DNA from 4 places in the Streptomyces sp. NPDC045287 genome. Region 3 is predicted to be linked to each of the others. Evidence: riboswitches for the same ligand, from Rfam matches in the RefSeq annotation. Region 3 holds a riboswitch; each other region holds the start of a gene.
What was found. Region 3 has a riboswitch for cyclic di-AMP ahead of AC07D6_RS03775 (LysM peptidoglycan-binding domain-containing protein). Riboswitches for the same ligand answer to the same signal wherever they lie in the genome.

Region 1 (6,838 bases), on a different contig from region 3:
ACGCGGCCACGCTGGAGGACGCCCGGGACTTCTTCCGCACGTACTACGCGCCGAACAACGCCGTCCTGTCCGTCGTCGGCGACATCGACCCCGAGCAGACGCTCGCCTGGGTCGAGAAGTACTTCGGCTCCATCCCGTCCCACGACGGCAAGCCCGCGCCGCGCGACGGGACGCTCCCGGACGTCATCGGCGAGCAGCTCCGCGAGGTCGTCGAGGAGGACGTCCCGGCCCGCGCCCTGATGGCCGCCTACCGCCTCCCGGCCGACGGCACGCGCGCGTGCGACGCCGCCGACATCGCCCTCACCGTCCTCGGCGGCGGCGAGTCGTCCCGGCTGCACAACCGGCTGGTCCGGCGCGACCGCACCGCCGTGGCCGCCGGCTTCGGGATGCTGCGGCTGGCCGGCGCGCCCTCGATGGGGTGGCTGGACGTGAAGACCTCCGCCGGGGTCGAGGTGCCGGACATCGAGGCCGCCGTCGACGAGGAGCTGGCCCGGTTCGCCGCCGAGGGGCCCACCGCCGAGGAGATGGAGCGCGCCCAGGCCCAACTGGAGCGCGAGTGGCTGGACCGGCTGGGCACGGTCGCGGGCCGCGCCGACGAGCTGTGCCGGTTCGCCGTCCTGTTCGGCGACCCGCAGCTCGCCCTCACGGCCGTCCAGCGGGTCCTGGACGTCACCGCCGACGAGGTGCGCGAGGTCGCGGCAGAGCGGCTGCGCCCGGACAACCGCGCGGTCCTCGTCTACGAACCCACCAAGGCCGACGACGGCGACCGGACCGACAGCGACGAGGAAGAGGGGGCGGACCAGTGAGCGACGCTGCCGTGTCTCTGACGACCATGGAGTTCCACCCGCGGCCGAAGCCGGGCACGCCCCGCGTGTGGGCCTTCCCCGCTCCCGAGCGGGGCGAGCTGGGCAACGGCCTGACGGTGCTGCGCTGCCACCGCCCCGGCCAGCAGGTCGTCGCCGTCGAGATCGTCCTCGACGCCCCGCTGGACGCCGAGCCGGAGGGCCTCGACGGCGTCGCCACCATCATGGCGCGCGCCCTGTCGGAGGGCACGGACAAACACACCGCCGAGGAGTTCGCCGCCGAGCTGGAGCGGTGCGGCGCCACCCTGGACGCGCACGCGGACCACCCCGCCGTGCGGGTCTCCCTGGAGGTGCCGGCCTCCCGGCTGCACAAGGCCCTCGGGCTCCTCTCCGACGCGCTGCGGGCGCCGGCCTTCGCGGACGACGAGATCGACCGCCTCGTCCGCAACCGCCTCGACGAGATCCCGCACGAGACGGCCAACCCCGCCCGCCGCGCCGCCAAGCAGCTCTCCGCCGAGCTGTTCCCGGCCTCCTCGCGCATGTCCCGGCCCCGCCAGGGCACGGAGGAGACCGTCGCCCGGATCGACTCCGCGGCCGTACGGGCCTTCTACGAGGCCCACGTCCGCCCCGCGTCGGCCACCGCGGTCGTCGTCGGCGACCTGACCGGCATCGACCTGGACGCGCTCCTCGACGACACGCTCGGCGCGTGGACGGGCGGCGCGCCCCGCCCGCGCACGGCGTCGCCCGTCACCGCCGACGACACCGGTCGCGTCGTCATCGTGGACCGGCCGGGCGCCGTGCAGACGCAGCTCCTCATCGGCCGCGTCGGTCCCGACCGGCACGACAGCGTGTGGCCCGCGCAGGTCGTCGGCACGTACTGCCTGGGCGGCACGCTCACCTCCCGCCTGGACCGCGTCCTGCGCGAGGAGAAGGGCTACACGTACGGCGTGCGGGCCTTCGGGCAGGTCCTGCGGTCCCTGCCGGACGGCACGGGCGCGGCGATGCTCGCCATCAGCGGCTCCGTCGACACGCCCAACACCGGCCCGGCGCTGGACGACCTGTGGAAGGTGCTGCGCACCCTCGCGGCGGAGGGGCTCACCGACGCCGAGCGCGACGCCGCCGTGCACAACCTGGTGGGCGTGGCCCCGCTCAAGTACGAGACGGCGGCGTCCGTCGCCGGCACCCTCGCCGACCAGGTCGAGCAGCACCTGCCGGACGACTTCCAGGCACGGCTGTACCGGCTCCTGGACGCGACGGGCACGGTGGAGGCGACGGCGGCCGTCGTCAGCGCCTTCCCGCCGGACCGCCTCGTCACCGTCCTCGTCGGGGACGCGGCGCAGATCAAGGCGCCGGTGGAGGCGCTGGGCATCGGCGAAGTGACCGTCGTCACCGGCTGATTGACGAGGCGGAACCCCGTCGTCCACCCGGACGGCGGGGTTCCGTTCTCGCTCGGACTTATGTCCGTTTTGTTGGAGAGGTTGGGTGTCTGTTCTGTGGCGTGCGCTACAAAAAAGCGTGTCTGTTTGGTGATTGAAAGATCAGCCGCATAGCGTCTTAGGCGCTGTCCGCCCCCCGTACCCGCCGCACCCGCGGCACCGGGCAGCGATCGCCGAATCCCCGTCGGGCGTGAGCCCGGGGAGCCGGGGACCCATGTCCCCTGGGGTGAATCGGACGCCTTCGCCACCGCGCGGAGGGGTCCGTAGGAGACCTTCCTGCTCCGAACCCGTCAGCTAACCCGGTAGGCGAGAGGGAAGGAAAGGACACGTTCCCTTCATGGCGTTCACCCGTTCCACCGGGAAGCACCGTGCCCCGAGCCGAGTGAGCCGCAGGAGCGCCCACGTCGCCGGCGCCGCCGCCCTCGCCACCTCCGGCGTCATCGGAACCCTCGCCTCCCCGGCGTTCGCCGCGGACGCGGAGCGCGCCTCCCTGGAGGACACCGGCCTCAACCAGGCCATCGCCGGCTACGAGCTGGCCGACGAGGTCGAGGACCAGGCCGCCGCCCAGGAGCTGGCCGCCGAGGTGGCCGAGCGCCAGGCGCAGGCCGAAGCGGCGGCCGAACGCCAGGCCGAGGCCCGGGTCCAGGCCGCCCGCGAGGCCCAGGAGCGCGCCTCCCGCGAGGCCGAGCGCAAGCGCCTCAACTCCTTCCAGCTCCCCGTGGCCGGCTCGTACGTCTCCACCCCCTACCGGGCGGGCGGCTCGCTGTGGTCCTCCGGCAGCCACTCGGGCGTCGACTTCCACGCCCCGTACGGCTCCGCCGTCGTCTCCGTGGGCCTCGGCACGGTCGTCGAGGCCGGCTGGGGCGGCGCGTACGGCAACAACGTGGTGATCCGGATGCACGACGGCACCTACACGCAGTACGGCCACCTCGCCTCGATCGGCGTCGCGGTCGGCCAGACGGTCATGCCGGGCCAGCAGATCGGCATCTCCGGCTCGACCGGCAACTCCACGGGCCCCCACCTCCACTTCGAGGCCCGCACCTCCGCCGAGTACGGCTCCGACGTCGACCCGGTCTCCTACCTCCGGGCGCGCGGCGTCGACGTCTGACCCGCCCCGCTCCGCGAAGGCCCCGGCTCGGTCACCGAGCCGGGGCCTTCGCGTCGCCCCTCCGCCTCTCCGCCGCCCGCAGTCCACCGCCCCGGCCAAAAATTCACCATGGATTACGGCCCGGGATCGGAAAATGCCCTTCGTTGCAATAGAGTCACCGAACAGCGTCGAACTATTGGGTGTCGCGCGGATTAAACGGTGGGCGGAGCGATTCGGAGGTTCGGTATGCGCATTCCCGCGCACTCGGTGTGTACGGCGATCCGGGCGGACATCGTCTCCGGGGTGCTGCCGCGCGGCAGCCGCCTCGCCGAGGAGCAGCTCGCCCGCCGCTACGGCGTCTCCCGCGTCCCCGTCCGCGAGGCGCTGCGGACCCTGGAGTCGGAGGGCTTCGTCGTCTCGCGCCGCCACGTCGGCGCCTGCGTGGCGGAGCCGACCGAGCAGGACGCCGCCGACCTGCTGGAGATGCGCACGCTGCTGGAGCCGCTGGGCGCCGCCCGCGCCGCCCAGCGCCGCACCGAGGCCCACCTCAAGGTGCTGCGCGGCCTCGTCCGCCTGGGTCGGGAGGGGGCTCGCCGCGGCCAGGGGGAGGACCTGCGCCCGCTGGGCGACTGGTTCCACGAGACGCTCGCCCAGGCGTCGGCCAGCCCCGGCCTGACCTCGCTGCTCACCCAGCTGCGCCACAAGACCGCCTGGATGTACGCGGTCGAGGAGCCGGCCAGGCCGGCCGAGGCGTGGGCGGAGCGCGGCGCGATCGTCGACGCCGTCGCCCGGAGCGACGCGGAGCGGGCCCGGATGCTCACCGCCCAGCACGTCGAGCGGTGGCGCGGCACCCACCGGCTGCGCCGCACGGGCCGCGTGAGGGGTTCGCAACCTCCCGTAAACACCGCCGGAGCGCGGAATTAACAGCGGGACCGTATACAAAGGAAGGGAGAAATGACGGGGTCCTTTTCGGCTGCCCGCGAAAAGCACTGCCCGGAAAATCGGGGAATCCACGAGACCGGCGGGAACCGGAAATCCGGCGCGTCCCGGAAGAAGGAGAGCCGCACCCCCGAATTCCGGGCGGTGCGGCTCCGTGGTGCTGCCGGTCGTCGTCAGACGGTCTCGGGAAGCTCCTCAAGACCCTCGGCGACCAGCTTCGCCAGACGGTCCAGCGCCGCGTCCGCGCCCTCGGCGTCGGAGGCGAGGACGATCTCCTCGCCGCCCTGCGCGCCCAGGCCGAGCACCGCGAGCATCGACGCGGCGTTGACCGGGGTGCCGCCGGCCTTGGCGATGGTCACGGGGACGCCGGAGGCCGTGGCGGCACGGACGAAGATGGAGGCGGGGCGGGCGTGCAGGCCCTCGGCCCAACCGACGTTGACGCGGCGCTCAGCCATGGTGTTGCCCTTCAAGTGCTAGTGGTTGTCTAGACCAGTCTCTCATGTCCGGCGGAGTGCCGGAACGGCGCCGTACCCTTGGCCCATGCTGAACCCGTCCGATCAGTCGGCGCACGCGTACCCCGACCACTGGGAGGCCGACGTGGTGCTGCGCGACGGCGGCACCGCGCGGATCAGACCGATCACCGCGGACGACGCCGAGCGCCTGGTCAGCTTCTACGAGCAGGTCTCGGATGAGTCGAAGTACTACCGGTTCTTCGCACCTTACCCCCGGCTCTCCGCCAAGGACGTGCACCACTTCACCCACCACGACTACGTGGACCGGGTGGGCCTGGCCGCGACCGTCGGCGGCGAGTTCATCGCGACGGTCCGCTACGACCGGATCGACGCCGCGGGCCGCCCCGCCGCCGCCCCCGCCGACGAGGCCGAGGTCGCCTTCCTCGTCCAGGACGCCCACCAGGGCCGCGGCGTCGCCTCCGCCCTGCTGGAGCACATCGCCGCCGTCGCCCGCGAACGCGGCATCAGGCGGTTCGCCGCGGAGGTGCTGCCCGCCAACACCAAGATGATCAAGGTGTTCACGGACGCCGGGTACACCCAGAAGCGCAGCTTCGAGGACGGCGCCGTCCGCCTCCACCTCGACCTGGAGCCCACCGACCGCTCCCTCGCCGTCCAGCGCGCCCGCGAGCAGCGCGCCGAGGCACGGTCCGTGCAGCGCCTCCTCGCCCCCGGCTCCGTCGCCGTCGTCGGCGCGGGCCGCGCCCCCGGCGGCGTCGGCCGCACCGTCCTGCGCAACCTCGTCGACGCCGGGTTCACCGGCCCCGTGTACGCCGTGAACCGCGCGCTCCCCGCAGGGCCGGCCGCCCTGGACGGCGTCCCCGCCCACCGCTCCGTCGGCGAGATCGGCGAGCCCGTCGACCTGGCCGTCGTCGCCGTGCCCGCCGAACACGTCCCGGACGCCGTCGCGGACTGCGGCGAGCACGGCGTGCGCGGGCTCGTCGTCCTGACCGCCGGCTACGCCGAGAGCGGCCCGGCCGGGCGGGAGCGCCAGCGGGCCCTGGTGCGGCAGGCCCGCTCGTACGGGATGCGCGTCATCGGCCCCAACGCCTTCGGCGTGATCAACACCGCGGACGGCGCCCGGCTCAACGCCTCCCTCGCCCCGCAACTGCCCGCCGCCGGGCGCATCGGCCTGTTCACCCAGTCCGGCGCGATCGGCATCGCCCTGCTCTCCGGGCTGCACCGGCGGGGCGCGGGCGTGTCGTCGTTCGTCTCGGCCGGCAACCGGGCCGACGTCTCCGGCAACGACATCCTCCAGTACTGGTACGAGGACCCCGACACCGACGTGGTCCTGCTGTACCTGGAGTCCATCGGCAACCCCCGCAAGTTCACCCGGCTCGCCCGCCGCACCGCCGCGGTCAAGCCGGTCGTCGTCGTCAAGGGCGCCCGGCACAGCGGCAGCGCACCCCCCGGCCACGCGGTGCCCGCCACCCGCATCCCGCACGCCACGGTGTCCGCGCTGCTCCGCCAGGCCGGGGTCATCCGCGTCGACACGGTCACCGAGCTCGTCGACGCGGGCCTGCTGCTCGCCGGGCAGCCCCTGCCCGAGGGGCCGCGCGTCGCCATCCTCGGCAACTCCGAGTCGCTGGGCCTCCTCACGTACGACGCCTGCCTCACCGAGGGCCTGCGACCGCTGCCGCCCCGCGACCTGACCACCGCCGCCACCCCCGAGGACTTCCGGGCGGCGCTCGCCGGGGCCCTGCACGACGACGCGTGCGACGCGGTGGTCGTCACCGCGATCCCGCGGGTCGGCCTGCGGGGGACGGCGGAACCGGCCGGCGAGGGCGAGGTGCTGGCGACCGCCCTGCGCGAGGCGTGCGCCACCTCCCCGGCGAAGCCGGTCGTGGTCGTCCACGTCGAACTGGGCGCCCTGGCGGACGCCCTGGCGGCCGCGACCAGCACGGCCCCCGCCCCGGAGCACCCGGCCCCGGCCGGCCGGGCGGAACCCGCGGGCGCCGCGCCGACGCTGGGCGCGGCGGCGGACCGGACGCCGTACGGGGGGACCGCGACCGCCCCCCGTCCGCCCGGCGCGCCGCCGGAGCCCGGGCGCGCCCCCGCCGACGG
Region 2 (6,838 bases), on a different contig from region 3:
CGCCCGCTTCGAGCACGACGAGTCCGACGACGCCGAGGGCGACCGCACGCCGGAGGTGTCCGAGGTCCGTTCCCGACCCCTTCGACGCGATGGCCCGTCGACGACTCGCAGGGCCCGCGCCCGCCCGGCTTCCACATGGTCGCCGGGGGTTCCGTCGCGCGCTCGGGTCCGCCCGCGGTCAGCCCTCGTCCACGAGGTCGAGTCCGTCGCGGGGTGCCACCGGAGCGGTCTCCGGGACGGGCCACCTGCGGGGCGGTGACGGGGACGCGTCCCGCCACCAGAGGTGCGCGGGGAGGTCGCCGGCAGGCTCGAAGGGCTGACCGGGGACGGGCAGGGCGACCGCCTGCCCCACGGCGGCTGCTGCCGCGACCGTCCACTCCCCCGGTTCGGCCCAGGGGTGCGGGGCGAGGTTGAACGTGGCCCAGTGGATGGGCAGCATCACGCCGGAGGGCCGGCCGCCCTGGAGGTCGAGGTGGGCGCGCAGGCCCTCGGCCGGCGTCATGTGGATGTCGGGCCAGAAGTCCGAGTACGCGCCGATCTGGATCATGGTGGCGTCGAACGGGCCGTGCGTCGCGCCGATGTCGTGGAAGCCGGGGAAGTAGCCCGTGTCGCCGCTGTGGTAGACGCGGTGCTCCGGGCCGGCGACGACCCAGGACGCCCAGAGCGTGTGCTGCCGGTTGCGCAGGCCGCGGCCGCAGAAGTGGCGGGCCGGGGTGGCCGTGAGCCGCACGTCGCGGATCCGCGTCGACTCGTCCCAGTCCAGCTCGCGCAGCCGGGAGGGGGCCACGCCCCAGCGCTCCAGGTGGGCGCCGACGCCGAGCGGGACGGCGAAGAGCGTGTCCGTCCCGGCCAGGGCGCGGATCGTGGGCAGGTCGAGGTGGTCGTAGTGGTCGTGGGAGATCACGACGACGTCGACCGGTCCCAGCGCGGCGAGCGGCAGCGGCACCGGGTGCAGCCGCTTGGGCCCGGCGAAGGAGAAGGGCGAGCAGCGGTCGCCCCAGACCGGGTCGAACAGGACGCGCAGGCCGTCGATCTCGGCGAACACGCTGGAGTGCCCCATCCAGGTCAGGCGCAGCCCGGAGGCCGGGGGCCGGGCCAGGTCGGCGGCCGTGGTCGGGTGGAGGGGCACGGGGCGGGCGGGGGCGCGGCGGACGCGTTCCTCCTTGCGGAAGTACGTCTTCGCGAACTCGGCGGCCGAGCCGGAGGGCCTGTGCCGGGTGGCGCCGGGGTTGCGGAAGGCGCCGTCCGCGAAGTTCGGCGAGCGGCGGATCCGTTCCAGCCGGTCCCCGGTGGCGTCCGCGCCGAAGGCGGCCGGCCGCAGGGAGAGGAACCGGGCGCGCAGCCGTCCGAGAGCGTCGTCGCCGGACACAGCACCTCCAGGGGGCTCGGGTCCTTCCATTATGAGCGGACGGTACGACAGGGCTGCGGGGCGGTGGGCGGGCGTCCGGGATACTGTCGCGTGCGAAGGGCGGAGGACGGGCGGATGACGTGACGAGGGTGCGGCTGTCGGCGGCCGAGCGGCGCGAGGAGCTGCTGCGGGCGACCGTCGCCCAGATCGAGGCGCGCGGCATGGCGGCGGTGCGGGTCGCGGACGTGGCGGCGGCGCTCGGGGTGAGCGGGGCGCTGGTCCTGTACCACTTCTCGACGAAGGAGAAGCTGGTCGCGGCGGCGTTCGCCCACGCGGCGGAGGGGGACTTGGCGGAGCTGCGCCGCGTCCTGGACCGGCGGGCCCCGGCGGCCCGGCGGCTGCGGGCGGCCGTGCGCTGGTACGTGCCGGGCCGGCGGACCCGGGGATGGCGGCTGTGGATCGAGTGCTGGGCGGCGGCTCCGCGGGAACGCGCGCTGCGGGAGGTCGCGGCGCGGCTCGACCGGCAGTGGAGGGCCGCGCTGGCGGAGGTGTTCGCGCAGGGAGCGGCGGCGGGCGAGTTCCGGTGCCCCGACCCGGAGGGCGCGGCCGGGCGGCTGACGGCGCTCCTCGACGGGCTGGGCGTCCGGATGACGGCGTACCGGGGGTCGTTGAGTCGTACGACGGTGCTGCGCTGGGCGGACGAGGCCCTGGAGCGGGAGCTGGGCGGGACCGGGGAGGGCGGGGCCTGAGCGGCCGGGGCGCACGCGTGGAGGCGGGTTCCCGGCGAACCGGCCGGGTCGGCCCGTACGGCGACCGCGGCGCGCGCGGAGGCGGAGCCGCCCCCCTGCGCGCGTGGCCGGCGGTGGGGCCGGGGCCGGACCGCCCCGTACGCGCGCGTGGCCGGCCGATCGGGGCCGGCACCGGCCTCCCCCCTGAGCGGACCGCCCCGTACGCGCGCGTGGCCGGCGCCCGCGCCCCGCTCGCCGTACCGGAGCGTCCGCTACAGCGGCAGCAGGTCCGGGCGCTTGGCCGAGATCCGGTCGCCGGAGCTCTCGCCGCGCAGACGGCGGCCGATCCAGGGGACGAGGTACTCGCGGGCCCACTGGATGTCGTCGCGCCGCTCCTCCAGGGTGCCGCGCGGCGGGAGCGGCGGCCACGGCTGGTCGGGGTCGGCCGGCACGTCGAGGCCGAGGAGCTGGGCGGCTCGCAGCGCGACCCGCGTGTGCCCCTCGGGCGACAGGTGGAGCCGGTCCGCGTCCCAGGCGCGGCGGTCCTGGACGGTCCTGAGCGACCACAGGTCCAGGACCGGGCAGCCGTACCGGTCGGCGATGGCCCGGACGTGGCTGTTGTACGTGGCGATCCTGCCGCGCAGGCGGCGCAGGACCGGGACGCCGCGCGTGTCGAATCCGGTGGTCACCACGACCGTGCCGATGACGGAGGTCAGGTCCGCGACCGCGCGTTCGAAGCGCGCGGCCACGTCGTCGGGGTCGCTGCCGGGCCGGATGATGTCGTTGCCGCCGGCGCAGAAGGTCACCAGGTCGGGGAGGAGCTCCTTGGCTCGGGGCACCTGCTCCTCCACGATCTGGTCGAGGAGCCTGCCGCGCACGGCGAGGTTGGCGTACCGGAACTCCCGGCCCTCCGGGAGCCGGTCGGCGAGCAGGACCGCGAGGCGGTCGGCCCAGCCGAGGAACCGCCCGTCCGGGCCCGGGTCCCCCACACCCTCGGTGAAGCTGTCGCCGATCGCCGTGTACGACCCGATCACGTCGTTCTCCCCCATCGTCGAATCGTCTGCCACGGCAGCACATCATCCACCGTGGGATGTGACCTACGCGACCGTAAGGAGGGGTTGACGGGGCGTGATCTCCGCCACCGCGCCGCTGCCCGGCACCCTCGCGGGGTGCCGGGCGGCGGCGGTTCGCGGTGACGCGCGCGTCAGGTTCAGATGCTGACGCCGTGGCTCCGGAGGTAGGCCAGCGGGTCGACGTCCGAGCCGTAGCTGGGGCTGGTGCGGATCTCGAAGTGCAGGTGCGGGCCGGTCGAGTTGCCGGTGGAACCGGACAGGCCGATCTGCTGCCCGCCGCCGACGGTCTGGCCGGCGGAGACGGAGAGGGAGGACAGGTGGGCGTACTGCGAGTAGTTGCCGTCCTCGTGCTTGATGACGACCTCGTTGCCGTACGCGCCGCTCCAGCCGGCGGAGACGACGGTGCCCGGGCCGACGGCCTTGACGGTGCTGCCGGAGGAGGCGGCGAAGTCGACGCCCGTGTGGTAGCCGGAGGACCACATGGAGCCGGAGGCGCGGTACGGGGTGGTGATGCCGGCGGAGACCGGGGCGGTGAAGCCGGAGCCGCTCTGCGCGGGCGTCTGGGTCTCGGCCGGGGCCTGGGTCTCGGCCGGGGCCTGGGTCTCGGCCGGGGCCTGGGTCTCGGCCGGGGCCTGGGTCTCGGCCTCGGCCGGGGTGTCGGCCGCGGGCTTCGCCTCGGCGGGGGCCTGGACCTCGGCGGGGGCCTGGGTCTTGGCGGCGGACCGGGAGGCGCGCTCGCCGCGGGAGTCGTCGGCCTTGGCGCCGAGGGTGAGCTTCAGGCCCGGGTGGATGAGCGCCGGGTCGTCGCCGATGGCCTCGCGGTTGTCGGCGTACAGCTTCTTCCAGCCGCCCTCGACGTTCTTGTTGTGGGCGATCTTCGCCAGGTAGTCGCCGGCGACGACGGTGTAGACGCGCGGCGCGGGCTTGGCGGTCCCGGCGGCGGACGCGACGGCGGCCGTCTGCGCGGGGGCGGCGGCCGGGGCCGCGGCGGGGGCGGCGGCGTGCGCGCCGGTCGCACCGAGGAGCGGGAGGGCGATGGCGGCACCACCCGTTCCGGCGGCGACGAAACCGCGCGTGAGCGGGCTGGACTTGATACGGCGGTGCTTACCCTTGGCGGGCATGGCGAATTCCTCTCCGGCGCCTGCGAGGTGAGCTGTCGGGTTCGGGCTGGAGCTGCCCGGCCGCGCGGGTGGCGCGACTTCACCCCGAGCCGTACGGGAATTCCCGTACGGCGGCCTACCTGGTTCCCCCGCTCCTGCCACACGTGGGTGGGTGCGAATTCCGGGGCGGCGGCAGGATTCGGCGATCCGCCCGGCTGGAACGGGACCGTAAACGAGTGGGGACGACGGGAACAAGCGGATGGTTGCCCCCGCTCATTCACGCCGGGGAATTCTTCGGGGAATTCCGGTCACCCTCCGTGGATTACGGATCATGAATTCCCGTGCGGCGCGGGGATTCCAGGCGGCGCCACCGGATACGATCCGTCACCTTTATGACGCTGCTCACGCGGTGGAGCCCATCCCCCTTGTTTCCAGGGCGCGTTATGACGTACTCCATCAATACGGACAGAAGCGACAGAATCTCTCTTACGTGATCATCGGATCAACAGCGACACAAGCGGACGATCATCGCGCCGAAGCCGCCTGGCTCCCCTGGGCGAACCACGCCGGAACAGGACGCGGCCACGGTGGGGAGCAGGGCGTCCCGCCACCCGCGCGCCACCGGCGGGACGGTGCGCCGCACCCACCCCGCGGCGACGCGAAGGGCCGGCACGCGGCGGATCCTTGCCCGGGGAAGCGATGTCGTATCGTCGGACCGCTACCTCGTCGGCGGCCGTCGCCGACGCCAGACACGGAGGAGCTCCCGTGACGCAGCAGCTGCCGTCCTTCCCGTCGACCGCCGAGCCGGAGCTGACCGGCGTCCGCAACTTCCGTGACGTGGGCGGGCTGCCGACCGTGGACGGGCGCCGGGTGCGGCCCGGGGTGCTGTTCCGCAGCGGGCACCTCGCGCACGCCACCGAGGAGGACGCGGCGTTCCTGACGTCGCTCGGGCTGCACACCGTCTTCGACTTCCGCAACGCCGCCGATCAGGCGCTGGAGGGCCCGGACGTGGAGCTGCCCGGGGTGCGTAACGTCAACATCCCGCTGACGGACCCGGCCGACGGCGCCGAGTTCTGGGGGATGGTCCGCAACGGCGACCTGGACCAGTTGCGGGACCTGCTCGGGGACGGCAAGGCGGCGGCGCGGATGCGGGCCGCCTACCGCGGCATCGTCGTCGAGCGCACCGCGGAGCACAGCCGGGTCCTGCACGCCCTCGCCGCGGACAGCGTGCCCGCGCTGATGCACTGCGCGGCGGGCAAGGACCGCGCGGGTCTGTCCGTGGCGGTGGTGCTGCTGGCGGTCGGCGTGGAGCGCGAGGCGATCGAGGCGGACTACCTGAAGTCGAACGACCCGCACCGCCGGTACAAGGTCCGCCGCAGCGACTCGTCGCCCGCCGGGATGTCCCCGGAGGTGATGGAGCTGCTCGGCCCGCTGTTCGACGCGCGCGCCGAGTACCTGCACACGGCGTACGCGACGATCGAGGAGACCTGGGGCTCCACCGAGCGGTACCTCGGCGAGGGGCTCGGTCTGAGCGGCGAGACCCGCGACCGGCTGCGCGAGCGCCTGCTCGACGTCTGAGGACCGCGCGGGCCGGGCGGCTACTGGTTCTGGCCGCCGAGCAGGAAGAGCAGGTAGAGGAAGGCCGCGAAGAGGTGGCCCGCGACCAGGTAGGCGAACAGCCGTATGACGAGGTTGCGGTTGATCCACCGCTCCTGGGTGCTGGGGATGGGGTTCGGGTTCTCCGGCTCGGACACGCGTACCTCTCGGTCGTCTCAGTGGCGCTGGGCGGGGCCGCCGCCGAGGCACAGGTCGGCGGCGGAGCTCTGCAGGAGGGTGTGGACGAACAGCAGCTCCGCCCCGTCGCGGGTGGCCGCGGCGATCCGGTGCGGGGTGAGCGAGTCGAAGTGGGCGCTGTCGCCCGGGTCGAGGACGTGCACGGCGTCGCCGAGCGCCAGCCGTACGCGCCCGGCGAGCACGTACAGCCACTCCTCGCCCGGGTGGACGCGGACCGCGTCGCGCAGCCCCGTGTACGGGACCTCCACGCGCAGCGCCTGCATGGCCCTGTTCGCCGCGCCCGCCTGGTGGTAGGTCCAGCCGCCGGCCTCGACCGGCTCGGCGCGGCCGGCGCGGACCACCGGGTCCGCGGCGTGGGCCGCCTCGCCGAGCAGCTCCGACACGGTCGTACCGTAGGTACGGGCGAGCCCGAGCAGCATCGGCAGCGACGGCTGGCGGCGGCCGGTCTCCAGGCGGGACAGGTGGGCCGGGGAGAGCCCGGCGCGCCGGGCGGCCGCCTCCAGGGTCAGGCCCCTGCGGCGGCGCAGGGCGCGCAGTTGGGGCGCGACGTCCGGCAGCGCGTCGGCCGGCTCGCCTTCGACGGTCGTCATGCGTCCATTGCGCCAGGAAATTTCCCGGGGGGCAATTTTCTTGCCTCCTGGGCAAAAATCACCGGTTGGCGACGGCCTGCTTGACCAGGGTGCGCCCGAAGTCCCAGATCAGTCCACCGCCGCTGTGCGCCTCGTCCATCACCGCGGTGAACGCGGTGACGAACCGGTCGACGTCCTCCTCCCCGACCACCAGCGGCGGGATCAG
Region 3 (6,838 bases):
CCTGCGCATCCCGATCGCCGAACGCGCCAAGCCGCGCAAGATCGCCATCAGTGCCGCAGGCGACGGCTCGCGCAAGGAGCTCGGCGGCTGATCGGACCCCGCTCGCAGCGCGGACGGAGGGCGGAGGAATCCGCCCTCCGCAGGCCGGAAAGGACGCGCGATGCAGATGAGATGGGAGCCGTTCCTGGACGCCGTCCAGGACCGCGGCGAGTACGCGTCACCGCAGGAGGCGGAGCGCGCCGCCAGGGTCGTCCTGGCGCTGCTCGGCGCGCACCTCGTCGGAGAGGTGCGGGCGGAACTGGCCGCCCGGCTGCCGGAGACCTTCGAGCTGATCCTGCTCAACCCCCTCCAGGCCGCCGAGCCCCTCTCCCCGGAGCGGTTCGTCCGCGCCACCGCGGCGTGGATCGAGGGAGCCACCGAGGAGACCGCCAAGTGGGACGTCGGCGCCGTGCTGAGCGTGGTCGCCGATGCCGCGGGCGACGACCTCATGCGCCGCGTCCTGCTCCAGCTCCCTCCGGGGTACGACCTTCTCTTCGGCCGCCCGCGGGCGGCCTGACCACCACAGACGACACACGGCCGCCCACGGGCGCGACCGGGGAGGAAAGGCTTTCCAGCATGACGTGGCAGGAACTCGTGGACCGCATCCGCACCGCCGGCCGCTACGACTCCGACGCGGAGGCGGAACGCGTCCTGCGGGCCGTGCTGACGGTGCTGGGCGGCCACGTCATCGGCGACGAACGCTGCGAACTGGTACGGGTCCTGCCCGCCGAGGCCGGCGCCCTCCTCGCCGCCCAGATCCCGGTCACGGAGCCCGTCGCCGCGCCCGAGTTCGTCGAGCGCGTCGCCCGCGCCCTCGCGCCGCTCACCCCCGCCGAGGCCCGTTGGGCCACCTCCACGGTCCTGAGCGTCGTCGGCGCGCACGTGGGTGACGCCCTCACGCGGCGGATCCTCGCCGGCCTGCCCCGGGGCTACGCCCTCCTGTTCGGCCTGGTCGAACTGGCCCCCGCCGCCTGACGACCCGCCACCCACCCCTTTCCGTGCGGGTAGTGTTCGAAAATACGTCGGCCGCGTCGAACGCGTCGACGGCATCGAGTACACCACGTACGAGGATTAGGGGAGGGACCGCGGTATGCGGAAGATCCTGCGCGGAGGGCGGCGCCGGCTGGGCGCCCTGGGAGCGGCCGGGGCGCTGCTGGCCACGGGAGTGGCGGGGGCGAGTGGGACGGCGGCGCACGCCGCGGACGGCGCCAACGGCCCGGTCGTCCTCACCACGCCCGGCGTCGCCGCGGGCGGTCAGGCCGTCCACACGGTGACGGTCGACGCGGCGGAGGGCGGCGTACTGACCCTCGGCTTCCAGACCGCCGACGACCAGCGACCCTGGGGCATGCGCGACGAGTGGTCCATCGGCCTCACCGTCGGCGCCCCGGACGGCGTGGAGCAGCCGTGCACGTACCCCGGGTCCGCCCTGCTCCTCGAAAAGGTGAGCTGCGAACTGCCGGCGGGCCGGCACACGCTCACCTACCGGGTCTCCGCGTCCGCCTCCGTGCCCTCCTGGCACGTCGCCGTCGACGCCCGCTTCGCCCCCGCGTCCGGGGCGGCCGACGCCACCGCCGCCGGCCGGTTCGACGTGGCCGGCGTCAGCGCCGTGCCGATGGACTGGGACGTCCTCGCCCGCGACCGGAGCGGCGACATGCGCGCGTACGGCTCCTACGAAGGGGAGGGGTCGGCGCTGGACGTCGAGTGGGGCAAGGACCTCGGTGTGAACTGGGGCCAGTACGACCGCCTCACCAAGCTCGCGCCGATCGACGTCCGCGGCCGCGGCGGCGACGTGGTGGCGCGCGACGCGTCCGGCGTGCTCTGGTACCACCGGCTCGCCGGCGGGGGACGCACCTCCTTCGAGCCCCCGGTGCGGGTCGGCTCCGGCTGGGGCGCGTACCGGTCGATCCGCGGCGCCGGCGACCTGACCGGTGACGGCCGGCACGACCTGCTCGCCGTGGACGGGTCGGGCGTGCTCTGGCTGTACCGGGGCACGGGCGACCCGGCGCGGCCCTTCGAGGCCCGTCGCCAGGCCGGCACCGGCTGGAACATCTACACCTCCCTCACCGGTGGCCTCGACGTCACCGGTGACCGGAAGGCCGACCTGATCGCCCGCGACGGCTCCGGCGCGCTCTGGCTCTACCAGGGCACCGGCGACGGCAACGCCCCGCTCCAGGCCCGCCGCCAGATCGGCACCGGCTGGAACATCTACGACGTGCTCGTCGCGTACGGCGACGTCACGGCGGACGGCCACCCGGAGCTGCTCGCCCGCGACACGGCCGGTGTCCTGTGGCAGTACACGGGCACCGGGAACGCGGCGGCGCCGTTCCGGTCGCGCGTCCAGGTCGCCCAGCACTGGGACGGGTTCGACGCCGTCCTCTGACGGATCGTCAGGCCCGGTGCGCCGCCGCCCGCGGCCGGCCGGTCAGCCGGCCGGCCGGCGGGTCGGTCGGCGGGCCGGCCGGTCAGCGGGTCGGTCGGTCGGCCGGTCGGTCGGCGGGCTGGTCGGTCAGCGGGCGGAAGTGGCGGGCGAGCGCCCAGGCGGCGACCCGCTCGCCCGTCCGCGTGCCGACCGTGTTCGCCGTACGGGTGTGGATGCCCGCCCAGGTGCGAGCGTTCACGACGTCCCGGTTGTACTCGTGGGCGGAGGCGTAGTACCGGGTCTCCTTCGCGAAGGCCGACGTGATGCGCAGGTCGAGGAACGGGCTGCCGGACAGCAGCGTCAACGTCCGGGCCAAGGCGCCGGTGGTGGTGGTGTGGCCACTGAGGTAGTCGGGGTGCGAGGGGGTCTCCAGGAGCGGCTCCCACGCCGGGTCGGCCTGGGTGCGGGGGTTGTTGTCGCGGTCGGCCTCGCGGATCGCGGTGATGGGCCGCCAGGTGCCGTAGTGCAGCTTGGCGTCCCACGCGGCGATCGTCGCGTCGATCTGGACGGTGTTGACGGCGGCGAACAGGCGTGCCGTGTCGACCAGGTCGAGGCCGTTCCGCGCGGCGCGGTCGGCCAGGGCGCCCTGCAGGTCGAGGTCGACGAAGAACCGCGCGGTGTCGGTCTGCCACCGGCTCCGCACCGGGCTGTCCTTCGCGCCGTACGCCTTCACCTCGTTCAGGTCGGCGGCGTAGCGGGCGGACGGCAGCGCGGGCGGCGGCCCGGGACGGAACCGGTCGGGCCGGTCCATGAGCAGTGGGCGCAGCCGTGCCAGCCACGCGGTGGCGAAGGGGCGGTACGCCGTCGGTGTGGGGCGCCACACCCCGGGGGCGGGGGAGGCCGGGAAGGCGACCCGGGCGCCGTGGCCGTCGTTCTTCCGCAACGCGATGACGTGGGTGGCCGCGCGGTGGCCGAACGCCACCCCCGCCTTCTCCGCCCACCCGTCCGGCACCGCGGCGAGCGAGGCGGCGTGGGCGGCCCTCAGTCGGGCCGCCGCCTGCGGGAAGTAGTGCCGCAGCACGTCGTGGGCGGCGGTCGCGGCGGCGGCCACGGACGACGCCGTACGAGGCGCCCGTCCGTTCCAGCGGTACGGCTCGTACCGGCCCTCGATCCCGACCACCGCGTTGTACATGCCCGCCGAGACGAGGGCGTGCCACAGGGCCTTCTCCGGCGAGATCAGACGGTTCTCGGGGTCCACGACCTCCGCCGTCAGTCGCGCCCAGTCGGCGATGACGGAGCCGGGGGCGGAGGCGGAGGACGCGCCCTGCGGCGCCGGTGCCGCAGGCGCGGGGACCGGCGCCGCGACCGCCGTCAGACCCAACAGCACGGCCGCGGCCGCCAGGGTCCGACGCGGTGACGTCCTCATCGATCTCTTATGCACTTTTACCCCTTTTCAGTCGATATCTGCCACTCACACCTTCGGCGTTCGGATGGGAAGCGCAATCGCACTCGCCGTTCCAGGTGCTCCAAGCACCCGTACGGAGCCGATCCGGGGTACATGTCCGGCTTATTACCATTTGAGGGTATTAATTTAATATGGACTACTTACCTCCTTTTTGTGGTGGGGTGGTAGGGGGTGGGCGGGAGGCGAAAACCGTGATGTCGGTCACGGCGGGCGGACGGCGGAATTCCCCGGACGCCGCGCGGGGGCACGGAATTCACCGCCGAACGGGGCTGCAATGGATCATCGGCCGGAATTCCCGCCCTTGTTCCTCCCGGCGGATTTCGTTTACGGTCACCGTCATTCCGGAGGGAACGCCGAATCCTGCCGCCTTCCGGATTCCAGCACCCACACACGCGCGCTCGGCAGGAGCGGGGGAACCAGGTAAGTCGCCGGTCCGGTGTCCGGAGCGGCTAGGGGTGAAGTCGCGGGAGACTGCGGCCGGGCATCTCCCGCCCGAACCCGACAGCTCACCTCGCAGGCGTCGGAGAGGAAAATCCCCATGCCCGCACAGGGTAAGCACCGTCGCCCCAAGAACAGCCGCCTCAGCCGCGGGCTCGTCGTCGCGAGTACCGGCGGGGCCGCCCTCGCCCTGCCCCTGACCGGCGCCGCCACCGCCTCCGCCGCACCGGTCGCGGCGCCCGCCGTGGCCGTCGTCGCGCCGGCCGCCGCCGTCCAGGCCGCCAAGCCCGTGACGTACACCGTGACCGTCGGCGACACCCTTTCCGGTATCGCCGGCGAGCATTCCGTGAGCGGCGGCTGGAAGAAGCTGTACGAGGACAACAAGAAGGCCATCGGTGACGACCCGTCACACATCCGGCCCGGTCTGAAGCTCACCGTCGGCGCCGCGGCGGCGGCTTCGGCGGAGCGTTCCGAACCGGCCCGCGCCGACCGCTCCGAGGCCCGCGCCGTCGTCACCCCCGTCGCGGTGAAGACGTACGCCGACAACCTCGACGGCTGGATCAAGGAATCGCTGGACATCATGGCCCAGCACGGAATTCCGGGAACCTACGACGGAATTCACCGCAACGTCATGCGCGAGTCCTCCGGCAATCCGCTCGCCATCAACAACTGGGACTCCAACGCCGCCGCCGGGACGCCCTCCAAGGGGCTCCTCCAGGTCATCGACCCCACGTTCAGCGCCTACCACGTGCCCGGCACGTCCCTGGACCCGTTCGACCCGGTCGCCAACATCACCGCCGCGTGCAACTACGCCGCCGACCGGTACGGATCCATCGACAACGTCAACGGCCCGTACTGACCCGCCCTCCGGGCACCCGACGCGCCGGACCCCGGCCCGCCGGGTGCCCGGTCGCGCACGTCAGCGGTAGAGGGCCGGCCGCTCCACCAGGCCGACCTCCACCCGGCGGCCCTCGGCCCGCGCCCGGAGGGCCGCCTCGCAGACGGCCGCCGCCGCGTACCCGTCCCAGCAGCTCGGGCCGGTGGCCCCACCGCGCAGGGCGGCGTCCACCCAGGCCCGCACCTGCCGGTCGTACGCCTCCTCGAACCGCTCCACGAACCCCGGCGCGATCGAACCGCCCCACCGGCCGCCCGCGGCGACGAGCATCCCGTGCGCGTCGCCGATCCGCGCGGTGCCGTTCTCGCACACCGCCTCGGCCTGCACCTGGTACCCGAAGCGGCAGTTGACGTAGACCTCCACGTCGGCGAGCGCCCCGCCGTCCGTCTCGAAGACCGCGAACTGCGGGTCGTCGACGCCCTCGGGGGCGTTCCCCGACGGCCGCGGCCGCATCACCGTCACCGCCGTGATCTCCTGGCCCAGCAGCCACCGCGTGACGTCCACCTCGTGGACCGCCGAGTCGCCGAGGAGCATCTCGCCGGTGAACCAGGGCGGCGACGAGGCGTTGCGGTGCCGGTGGTGCAGCATCAGCGGCCGACCCAGCCCGCCGCCGTCCAGCAGCGCCTTCAGCCGCAGGTACTCGGCGTCGTACCGCCGCATGAAACCCACCTGGACCAGCCGCCTGCCCAGCCGCTCCTCCGCCCGCAGCACCCGCAGCGCGGACGCCGCGTCCGGGGTGAGCGGCTTCTCGCACAGCACCGGGAGCCCGCGCCGGAGCGCCGCCATCAGCGCCGCCTCGTGCGCCGGACCGGGGGAGGCGACGAGCACGGCGTCCACGCCGGGCGCGGCGATCGCGGCGGCCGGGTCGGTGTACGCCGCGCAGCCGTCGACACCGTCCGCGACGGCCTTCGCCCGCTCGGCGTCCACGTCCGCGACGGCGGCCACCCGCGCCCCGCTGATCACCCGGTCGATGCGGCGCACGTGGTCGGCGCCCATCCGGCCGGCGCCGACGACGGCCACGCCGAGCGTTCCGCGCTGGGTCATGGTCGAAGGTCTCCTTCCCCGAGGTCCGGGAGGTCGGAAGGTCCGGCAGGTCACAGGGACCGGGGGCCCTGGATCCGGAGGGACCGGGAGGCCCTGGGGGCTGGAGGGCCCGGAGGGACCGGGAGCCCCGGGGTCCGGCAGGTCCGGAGGGACCGGGAAGCCCCGGAGGCCCGCCGGTCAGGCACCGCAGGAGCGGAGGAACCGGCGCGTGCGCACCGCGATCGGCAGCGGCCGGTCCGGCGGGCACGGGTACATGTCCTGCTCCACGATGGCGAACAGGTCCACGCCGAGCCGCTGCGCCGCCGCGAGCACCGGTTCGAGCGCGGGGACGCCGGACGGCGGCTCGCACATCACCCCGCGCCGCACGGCCTGCCCGAACGGGACGCCGTTCTCGACGACCTCCGCCAGGACGGCCGGGTCGACCTGCTTGAGGTGCAGGTAGCCGACGCGCTCCCCGTACGTCTCGATCAGCTTGACGCTGTCGCCGCCGCAGTACGCGTAGTGCCCCGTGTCCAGGCACAGCGAGACCAGGTCGGGATCGGTCGCGTCGAGGAACCGCTCCACGTGCTCCTCCGTGTCGAGGTGCGTGTCGGCGTGC
Region 4 (6,838 bases), on a different contig from region 3:
CCACCGACCGGGCCGCCTCGACGTGCGCGGAACCGACGACGAACTCGGTGGAGCCGCCGCCGATGTCCACCACCAGGTACCGGTCGGTGCCCTCCAGTTCGCGGGTCGCCCCGGTGAAGGAGAACTCGGCCTCCTGGTCGCCGGTGATGACCTCCGGCTCGACCCCGAGGATGTCCAGGACGCCCCGCACGAAGTCCTCGCGGTTCTCGGCGTCGCGGGAGGCGGAGGTCGCCACGAAGCGGACCTTCTCGGCGCCCAGCTCCCCGATGGCGGCGGCGTACTCGCGGCACGCCGCGAACGTCCGCTCCAGCGCCTCCGGGGCCAGCCGGCCCGTGCGGTCCACGCCCTGGCCGAGGCGGACGATGGTCATCCGCCGGTCCAGGTCGACGAGGGTGCCCGCGTCGGGGTCGACGTCCGCCACGAGGAGGCGGATGGAGTTCGTGCCGCAGTCGATGGCCGCCACCCGGGTCACTTCTCCTCCTCCCCGTCGTCGATCGGCTTGAAGGCGAAGTGGCCGTCCGCGTCACCCTCGACGGTCCAGCCGTCCTCCTCCTTCGGGGCCACGCACGGCGTGACGCAGGGGCCCTTCGCCCACCACTCCGGGAGCATCGCCAGCGCCTCGTCGCCCAGCGGGTTCACGCCCGGCCCGGCGACCAGGGAGTGGGCGACCAGGACGTGCAGGCACTTCACGCGGTCCGGCATGCCGCCGGCGCTGGGGAAGCCGGTGAGGACCTCGATGGCGTCGCGGCGGGCGATGTAGTCCTCGTGCGCGGCCCGGTAGGCGGCGGCCAGCTCGGGGTCGGTGCCGAGGCGCTCGGTCATCTCCTTCATGACGCCGTTCGCCTCCAGCGTGCCGATCGCGGAGTTCGCGCGGGGGCACGTGAGGTAGTACGTCGTCGGGAACGGCGTGCCGTCGGGGAGCCGGGGCGCGGTCTCGACGACGTCGGGCTCGCCGCACGGGCAGCGGTGCGCGATGGCCCGCAGGCCGCGCGGCGGGCGGCCGAGCTGTTCCTTGAAGGCCGCGACGTCGGCCTCGGTCGGCTCGGTGCGTTCGGTCTGCGGAGGGGGCGTTTCCATGCCTGCCTTGATCCTGCTCGGTCCTGGTGGGGCGCGGGACCGCCGGGGGCGGCCCAGCGGCTATCGGTTCTGCTGGTCGGCGCGGTCCACGCCGTCCCAGACGCTGGAGTACCAGGGCCGGCCGGTGCCGCCCTGGTCGGTGCGGTGCCGCCGGGCCGCCCCGGGGTCGTTCATCGTGAAGGCGGTCTCGCCGGGCATCACGTAGTGGAGGTGCTGGCGGGCGAGCCGCTTGACGTAGGCGTCGTCCTGGAGGCGGGCCTTCTCGTCGCGCAGCCGTTCGACGCGGGCGGCGGCCTCCTCGGCCAGCCGCTCCTGCTCGGCGATCTCGCCGCGCTGCGACACGTACTGGCGCATCGGGTAGGCGAGGGCGACGACCATGGTGCAGACGACGAGGGCGAGGAAGGCGGCCCGGCCGGTGAGCCGGGAGCGGCGCGCCTGGCGGCGGCTCTGGGAACGGTAGACGCGGGCGGCGGTCTGCTCGCCGAGCAGCCGCAGCCTCGTCGCGGTCGAGAACCGGTCCCGGTCCTGGCCCATCGGCTCGCCCCTCCTCACGTACGACGTCCCCGGACACGGTACGGGACCGTGGCCGGGGACGTACGCAACCGGGGGCGACGAGGCGCCGGCCCCCGCTCGTTCAGTCGTTCGCGGGGCGGAACCGCGGGAACGCGCTGCGGCCGGCGTACACCGCGGCGTCGTCGAGGATCTCCTCGATGCGCAGGAGCTGGTTGTACTTGGCGACGCGCTCGGAGCGGGCCGGGGCGCCGGTCTTGATCTGGCCGCAGTTGGTGGCGACGGCCAGGTCGGCGATGGTGACGTCCTCGGTCTCGCCGGAGCGGTGGGACATCATGCACTTGAAGCCGTTGCGCTGGGCCAGCTCGACGGCGTCCAGGGTCTCCGTGAGGGAGCCGATCTGGTTGACCTTGACGAGCAGGGCGTTGGCCGCGCCCTCCTCGATGCCGCGGGCCAGGCGCTCCGGGTTGGTGACGAACAGGTCGTCGCCGACGAGCTGGACCTTCGAGCCGAGCTTCTCGGTGATGGTCTTCCAGCCGTCCCAGTCGTCCTCGAACAGCGGGTCCTCGATGGAGACGAGCGGGTACGAGGCGACGAGCTCCTCGTAGTACTCGGTCATCTCGGCGGCCGTGCGGGACTTGCCCTCGAAGGCGTACGCGCCGTCCTTGTAGAACTCGGACGCGGCGACGTCCAGGGCGAGCGCGATGTCCTTGCCCGGGGTGTAGCCGGCCTGCTTGATCGCCTCCAGGATGAGGTCGAGGGCGGCGCGGTTGGACTCCAGGTTCGGGGCGAAGCCGCCCTCGTCGCCGAGGCCGGTGGACAGGCCCTTGTCCTTCAGGACCTTCTTCAGGGTGTGGTAGACCTCGGTGCCCCAGCGCAGGGCCTCGGAGAAGGACTCCGCGCCGATCGGGGCGATCATGAACTCCTGGATGTCCACGTTGGAGTCGGCGTGCGAGCCGCCGTTCAGGATGTTCATCATCGGCACCGGCAGCAGGTGCGCGTTCGGGCCGCCCAGGTAGCGGAAGAGCGGCAGGTCGGACGCCTCGGAGGCGGCGTGCGCCACGGCGAGGGAGACGCCGAGGATGGCGTTGGCGCCGAGGGAGGACTTGTCCGGGGTGGCGTCCAGGTCGAACATCGCCTGGTCGATCAGCCGCTGCTCGGTGGCGTCGTAGCCGACGAGCTCCGGGCCGATCTGCTCGATGACGGCGAGCACGGCCTTCTCGACACCCTTGCCGAGGTAGCGGTCCTTGTCACCGTCGCGGAGCTCGAGGGCCTCGAACGCACCGGTGGAGGCACCGGACGGGACGGCAGCACGGCCGGTGCTGCCGTCGTCGAGGCCGACCTCGACCTCGACCGTGGGGTTGCCTCGGGAGTCCAGGATTTCCCGGGCTACGACGACGTCGATGGACGGCACGAGCATCTCCTTCTGGGATGTGACGCATGGAGTGCAGGATCTTTGGCCTTGCGGCAAGAGCCTAACCGCCCCGGAGGGCCGGGGCCCGCGACCGCCCGCCCGCTGGGACGAAAAAGGGCACGAAGCGGTGGATTGCGGGGTGAACAGCCGCCATTCCTACTGGACGGTAACCACCTTGAGCGCCCCCGTTCTCATCCGTCCTGGACCGGTTTGCCCCGAAACGGGGGAGGCCCCGGCTCGCCGCGTACGGGGGATGCGCGACGAGCCGGGGCCGGCTCGGGGGGGGGAGCGGCCGGCCGGGTGGGTCCGGCCGGACCGCCTCCGGGTCAGCTCAGGTGGAGCTGCTGGCCCGGGTAGATGAGGTCGGCGTCGTCGACGATGTCCTCGTTCAGGTCGAACAGCTTCTTCCAGCCGCCCTTGACGCCCTCGGCCGTGGCGATGGAGCTGAGCGTGTCGCCGGCCTTGACCTCGTACTCGCCGTCGCCCTTCTCGACCTTCTCGCCGGTCGGGGTGGTGACGGTCTCGGCCTTGGCCTTGGGGGCCGCCGCCTTGGGGGCCGCCGCCTCGGGCTGGGCCGGCTTGGGCGCGGTGCGCTGCTCGCTGCGCGTGGTGGGCTCCTCGGCGGTGCGCTCGGCGGCGGCGCCGCCACCGTACGGCGCGCTGGACAGGCCGACGCCGCAGACCGGCCAGGCGCCCTTGCCCTGGCCCGCGAGGACCTTCTCGGCGATCTCTATCTGCTGGGCCTTGCTGGCCCGGTCGGCGGTGGAGGCGTACTGCGTGCCGCCGTACGCGGCCCACGTGGAGGCCGAGAACTGCAGGCCGCCGTAGTAGCCGTTGCCGGTGTTGATGGACCAGTTGCCGCCGGACTCGCACTGCGCGACGCGGTCCCACTCGGAGGCGGTCGCGGCGCTGGCGGACGTGGCGCCCATCAGCGGGGCGGCGACGGCCACGCCGGTGATGCCGGCGAACGCGACGAGACGGACGGCCTTGGACGGGCGACGGTGCTTTCCCTTGCCGGAATCGGAATTCAGCATGGCGGATCTCCTCACCGACGCCTACGAGGTGAGCTGTCGGGTTCGGGCCTGGTGAGTGCCCGGCCGCGCGCTGGGCGCGCGGCTTCACCCCGAGCCGGTTCCGGTCGTCTCTCAACGGCCGGGCCCGGCACTTACCTTGGGTCCCCCGCTCCTGCCTACGGCGCTGGAAGCGTCGACTGTTCCCGTCGTCCGGCGGCAGGATTCGGCGTTACCGGTCGGACGGGGCCCGCGGTGGCGAGCGGTATCGACGGTAAGCACAGACCCGCCCCAAGTTCAAAGGGGGACATCCGGGTCAATCCACCCCTACGCGCCCACCTCTTGCGGGTGTTTGCGCAGGTAGGGGCGGAGACGGGCGGATCGGGCGGCGCAGGGGCGCGAGTTGGGGCAAAGAGACTCTTGTCTCACTTCCGAGAAACGGACATTCGGCCCGTAACTACCCCTCATTCACGCCCAGATCGAGGCTCTGGCCAGGGAGGATGAGATCGGGGTCGGTACCCACGGTCTCGCGGTTCGCGTCGTAGAGCGCCGGCCAGCCGCCGGCCAGCTCGTGGGTGTCCGCGATGGCCCACAGGTTGTCGCCGGGCTGGACGGTGTACGTGCCGTCCGCGGCGAGGCCCTCCGCAGTACGTGCCGTTCCGTCACCCCGCGAGGTGTGTCTACCGGTTTCACGCCCACTGACCGCATTGCCGGATTCAGCGGATTCGCCGGACTCGCCGGAGTCATCGGTGGCGCCCGGAACGGTCGGAGCGGTCGTGGCCTCCTCCTTGGCCGGCTCGCCGCGGTGCCTGCCCGTGCCGGAGGCGGAGCCGCCCGTGCCGCCGTCGGCCGCGGGCGCGTCGCCGGAGGCGGCGGGGTCCGCGGGGTCGTCGGAGGGCGCGGTCGGCGTGACCGTCGCGTCCGGGACGGCGGGGGCGGTGGCCTTCCCGCCGCCCTCGGCCGTGCCGGAGGGGGTCGTGGCGCCCTCGGTGGCGGCCTTCCCGTCCCGCGCGGCGGGCTCCTTCGACGCCCCGGCGTCCGCACCGGTGCTCGCGGACGGCTCCGGCGTGGCACCCGGGCCGGTCTCCGCCGGGGCGGGGTCGCCCGCACCGGCCAGGCCCGCGATGGGCGCACAGGTCTCCCACGCGGCGGAGCCCCGCGCGGCGAAGACCTTCTCCGCGACGGCGATCTGCTGGGAGCGGCTGGCGAGGTCGGCGCGCGGCGCGTACGCCGTGCCCCCGTACGCCTGCCAGGTCTCCTGCGAGAACTGGAGGCCGCCGTAGTAGCCGTTGCCGAGGTCGGCGCTCCACATGCCGCCGGTCTCGCACTCGGCGACCCGGTCCCAGGTGGCGGCGTCGGCGGCGGACGCGGTGCCCGCGCCGAGCAGCGGCAGGGCGATCGCCGATCCGGTCACCCCCGCGGCGACGACGAGGGCGGGAGCCTGACGGGGTCGACGGTGTCGTCCGTTCCCGGAGCGCATGCGTTGGACCTTTCGCGTGACTGCTGAGGTGACGGTGAACGTAGCGGCATTCGAACGCCAGTCACAAGTCGATGCAGGGGAGATTACGCGAACATCACAGAGCTGATGGTCCGTCAGGCCCTTTCGGGGGTGAACTCCACCGGGAGGGTCCGCAGCCCGCGCATGATGAGCCCGCCGCGCCACCGCAGTTCGTCCGGGTCGACGGCGAGGCGCAGGTCGGGCAGGCGCGTCAGCAGCGTGGCCAGCGCGGCCTGCCCCTCCAGCCGGGCGAGCGGCGCGCCCAGGCAGTAGTGGATGCCGTGCCCGTACCCGAGGTGCTGGTTGTCGGTCCGCCCGAGGTCCAGGGTGTCCGGGGCGTCGAACCGCTCCGGGTCCCGGTCGGCCGCGGCGAGGACGACGAGGACGGGTTCGCCGGGCTCGATCCGCTGCCCGCCGAGGACGAGCGGCTGCGTCGCGTAACGCCAGGTCGCCAGCTCGACCGGCCCGTCGTAGCGCAGCAGTTCCTCCACGGCCGTGGCGAGCAGCCCCGTCTCGCCCGCGGCGAGGGACCGCTGGAGGCGGGCGCGCTCGCCGGGGTTGCGGAGCAGGGCGTACGTGCCGTTGCCGATGAGGTTGACGGTCGTCTCGAAACCCGCGAACAGGAGGATGAAGGCCATCGCGGCGGCCTCGTTCCCGGTGAGGTGCTCGCCGTGGTCGGAGGCGCGGATGAGGCCGGAGATCAGGTCGTCGCCGAGGTCCTCCCGCTTCCGCTCGATCAGGTCGACGAGGTACGCCCGCATCCGCTTCACGGCCCGCGCGACACCGCCGCGCGGGCTCTCCCGCCGCCCGCCCCCCTCGGACGAGGACGCCGTCCGGCCGCCGTGCCGGATCATCTGCCCGGCCCAGTCCCGGAAGTCGTCCTGGTCCTCGGCGGGCACACCGAGCATGTCGCAGATGGCGTAGATGGGGAGGGGGAAGGCGAACTCGTGGATGAGGTCGGCCTCTCCCCGCGCGGCGAAGCCGTCGATCAGGCGGTCCGTCAGCTCCTGCACACGGGGGGCGAACTCCGCGACCCGGCGCGGGGTGAACGCCTTCGACACGAGCCGGCGCAGCCTCGTGTGGTCCGGCGGGTCGATGTTGAGCAGGTGCGTCATCAGCTCGGCCTTGCGCTCCCCCGGGATGCCCGTCTTGCCCTTGGCGTGCGCGGGCCCGCCGTGGTGCGCGGGGTCCTTGCTGAGCCGCTGGTCGGCGAGGGCCTGCCGGGCGTCGGCGTACCGGGTGACCAGCCACGCCTCGACGCCGCTGGGCAGCCGGGTCCGGTGCACGGGCGCGTGCTCCCGCAGCCAGGCGTACGCCGGGTACGGGTCG

Region 1: linked by a shared signal. The riboswitch ahead of AC07D6_RS11650 (M23 family metallopeptidase) and the one ahead of AC07D6_RS03775 (LysM peptidoglycan-binding domain-containing protein) in region 3 are both predicted to bind cyclic di-AMP.
Region 2: linked by a shared signal. The riboswitch ahead of AC07D6_RS12100 (M23 family metallopeptidase) and the one ahead of AC07D6_RS03775 (LysM peptidoglycan-binding domain-containing protein) in region 3 are both predicted to bind cyclic di-AMP.
Region 4: linked by a shared signal. The riboswitch ahead of AC07D6_RS19570 (transglycosylase family protein) and the one ahead of AC07D6_RS03775 (LysM peptidoglycan-binding domain-containing protein) in region 3 are both predicted to bind cyclic di-AMP.

Annotation. Positions count from the first base shown of each region.
Region 1 covers NZ_JBWKJG010000005.1:298,764-305,601, reverse strand. The annotation lists gene AC07D6_RS11660 (M16 family metallopeptidase) at 1-806, shown strand, start outside; gene AC07D6_RS11655 (M16 family metallopeptidase) at 833-2,200, shown strand; cyclic di-AMP (ydaO/yuaA leader) riboswitch at 2,401-2,563, shown strand; gene AC07D6_RS11650 (M23 family metallopeptidase) at 2,577-3,347, shown strand; gene AC07D6_RS11645 (GntR family transcriptional regulator) at 3,573-4,250, shown strand; gene AC07D6_RS11640 (HPr family phosphocarrier protein) at 4,439-4,720, opposite strand; gene AC07D6_RS11635 (bifunctional acetate--CoA ligase family protein/GNAT family N-acetyltransferase) at 4,806-6,838, shown strand, end outside.
Region 2 covers NZ_JBWKJG010000006.1:18,947-25,784, forward strand. The annotation lists gene AC07D6_RS12085 (MBL fold metallo-hydrolase) at 179-1,369, opposite strand; gene AC07D6_RS12090 (TetR/AcrR family transcriptional regulator) at 1,489-2,097, shown strand; gene AC07D6_RS12095 (SGNH/GDSL hydrolase family protein) at 2,349-3,125, opposite strand; gene AC07D6_RS12100 (M23 family metallopeptidase) at 3,287-4,270, opposite strand; cyclic di-AMP (ydaO/yuaA leader) riboswitch at 4,275-4,430, opposite strand; gene AC07D6_RS12105 (tyrosine-protein phosphatase) at 5,015-5,827, shown strand; gene AC07D6_RS12110 (DUF6126 family protein) at 5,848-6,003, opposite strand; gene AC07D6_RS12115 (XRE family transcriptional regulator) at 6,022-6,633, opposite strand; gene AC07D6_RS12120 (aspartate aminotransferase family protein) at 6,692-6,838, opposite strand, start outside.
Region 3 covers NZ_JBWKJG010000002.1:112,653-119,490, forward strand. The annotation lists gene AC07D6_RS03750 (Hsp20/alpha crystallin family protein) at 1-91, shown strand, start outside; gene AC07D6_RS03755 (DUF2267 domain-containing protein) at 161-556, shown strand; gene AC07D6_RS03760 (DUF2267 domain-containing protein) at 616-1,014, shown strand; gene AC07D6_RS03765 (FG-GAP repeat domain-containing protein) at 1,130-2,419, shown strand; gene AC07D6_RS03770 (vanadium-dependent haloperoxidase) at 2,502-3,824, opposite strand; cyclic di-AMP (ydaO/yuaA leader) riboswitch at 4,235-4,398, shown strand; gene AC07D6_RS03775 (LysM peptidoglycan-binding domain-containing protein) at 4,402-5,160, shown strand; gene AC07D6_RS03780 (Gfo/Idh/MocA family protein) at 5,221-6,240, opposite strand; gene AC07D6_RS03785 (sugar phosphate isomerase/epimerase family protein) at 6,418-6,838, opposite strand, start outside.
Region 4 covers NZ_JBWKJG010000011.1:112,544-119,381, forward strand. The annotation lists gene AC07D6_RS19550 (Ppx/GppA phosphatase family protein) at 1-472, opposite strand, end outside; gene AC07D6_RS19555 (DUF501 domain-containing protein) at 469-1,077, opposite strand; gene AC07D6_RS19560 (FtsB family cell division protein) at 1,138-1,611, opposite strand; gene eno (phosphopyruvate hydratase) at 1,712-3,001, opposite strand; gene AC07D6_RS19570 (transglycosylase family protein) at 3,328-4,035, opposite strand; cyclic di-AMP (ydaO/yuaA leader) riboswitch at 4,039-4,208, opposite strand; gene AC07D6_RS19575 (transglycosylase family protein) at 4,469-5,491, opposite strand; gene AC07D6_RS19580 (cytochrome P450 family protein) at 5,605-6,838, opposite strand, start outside.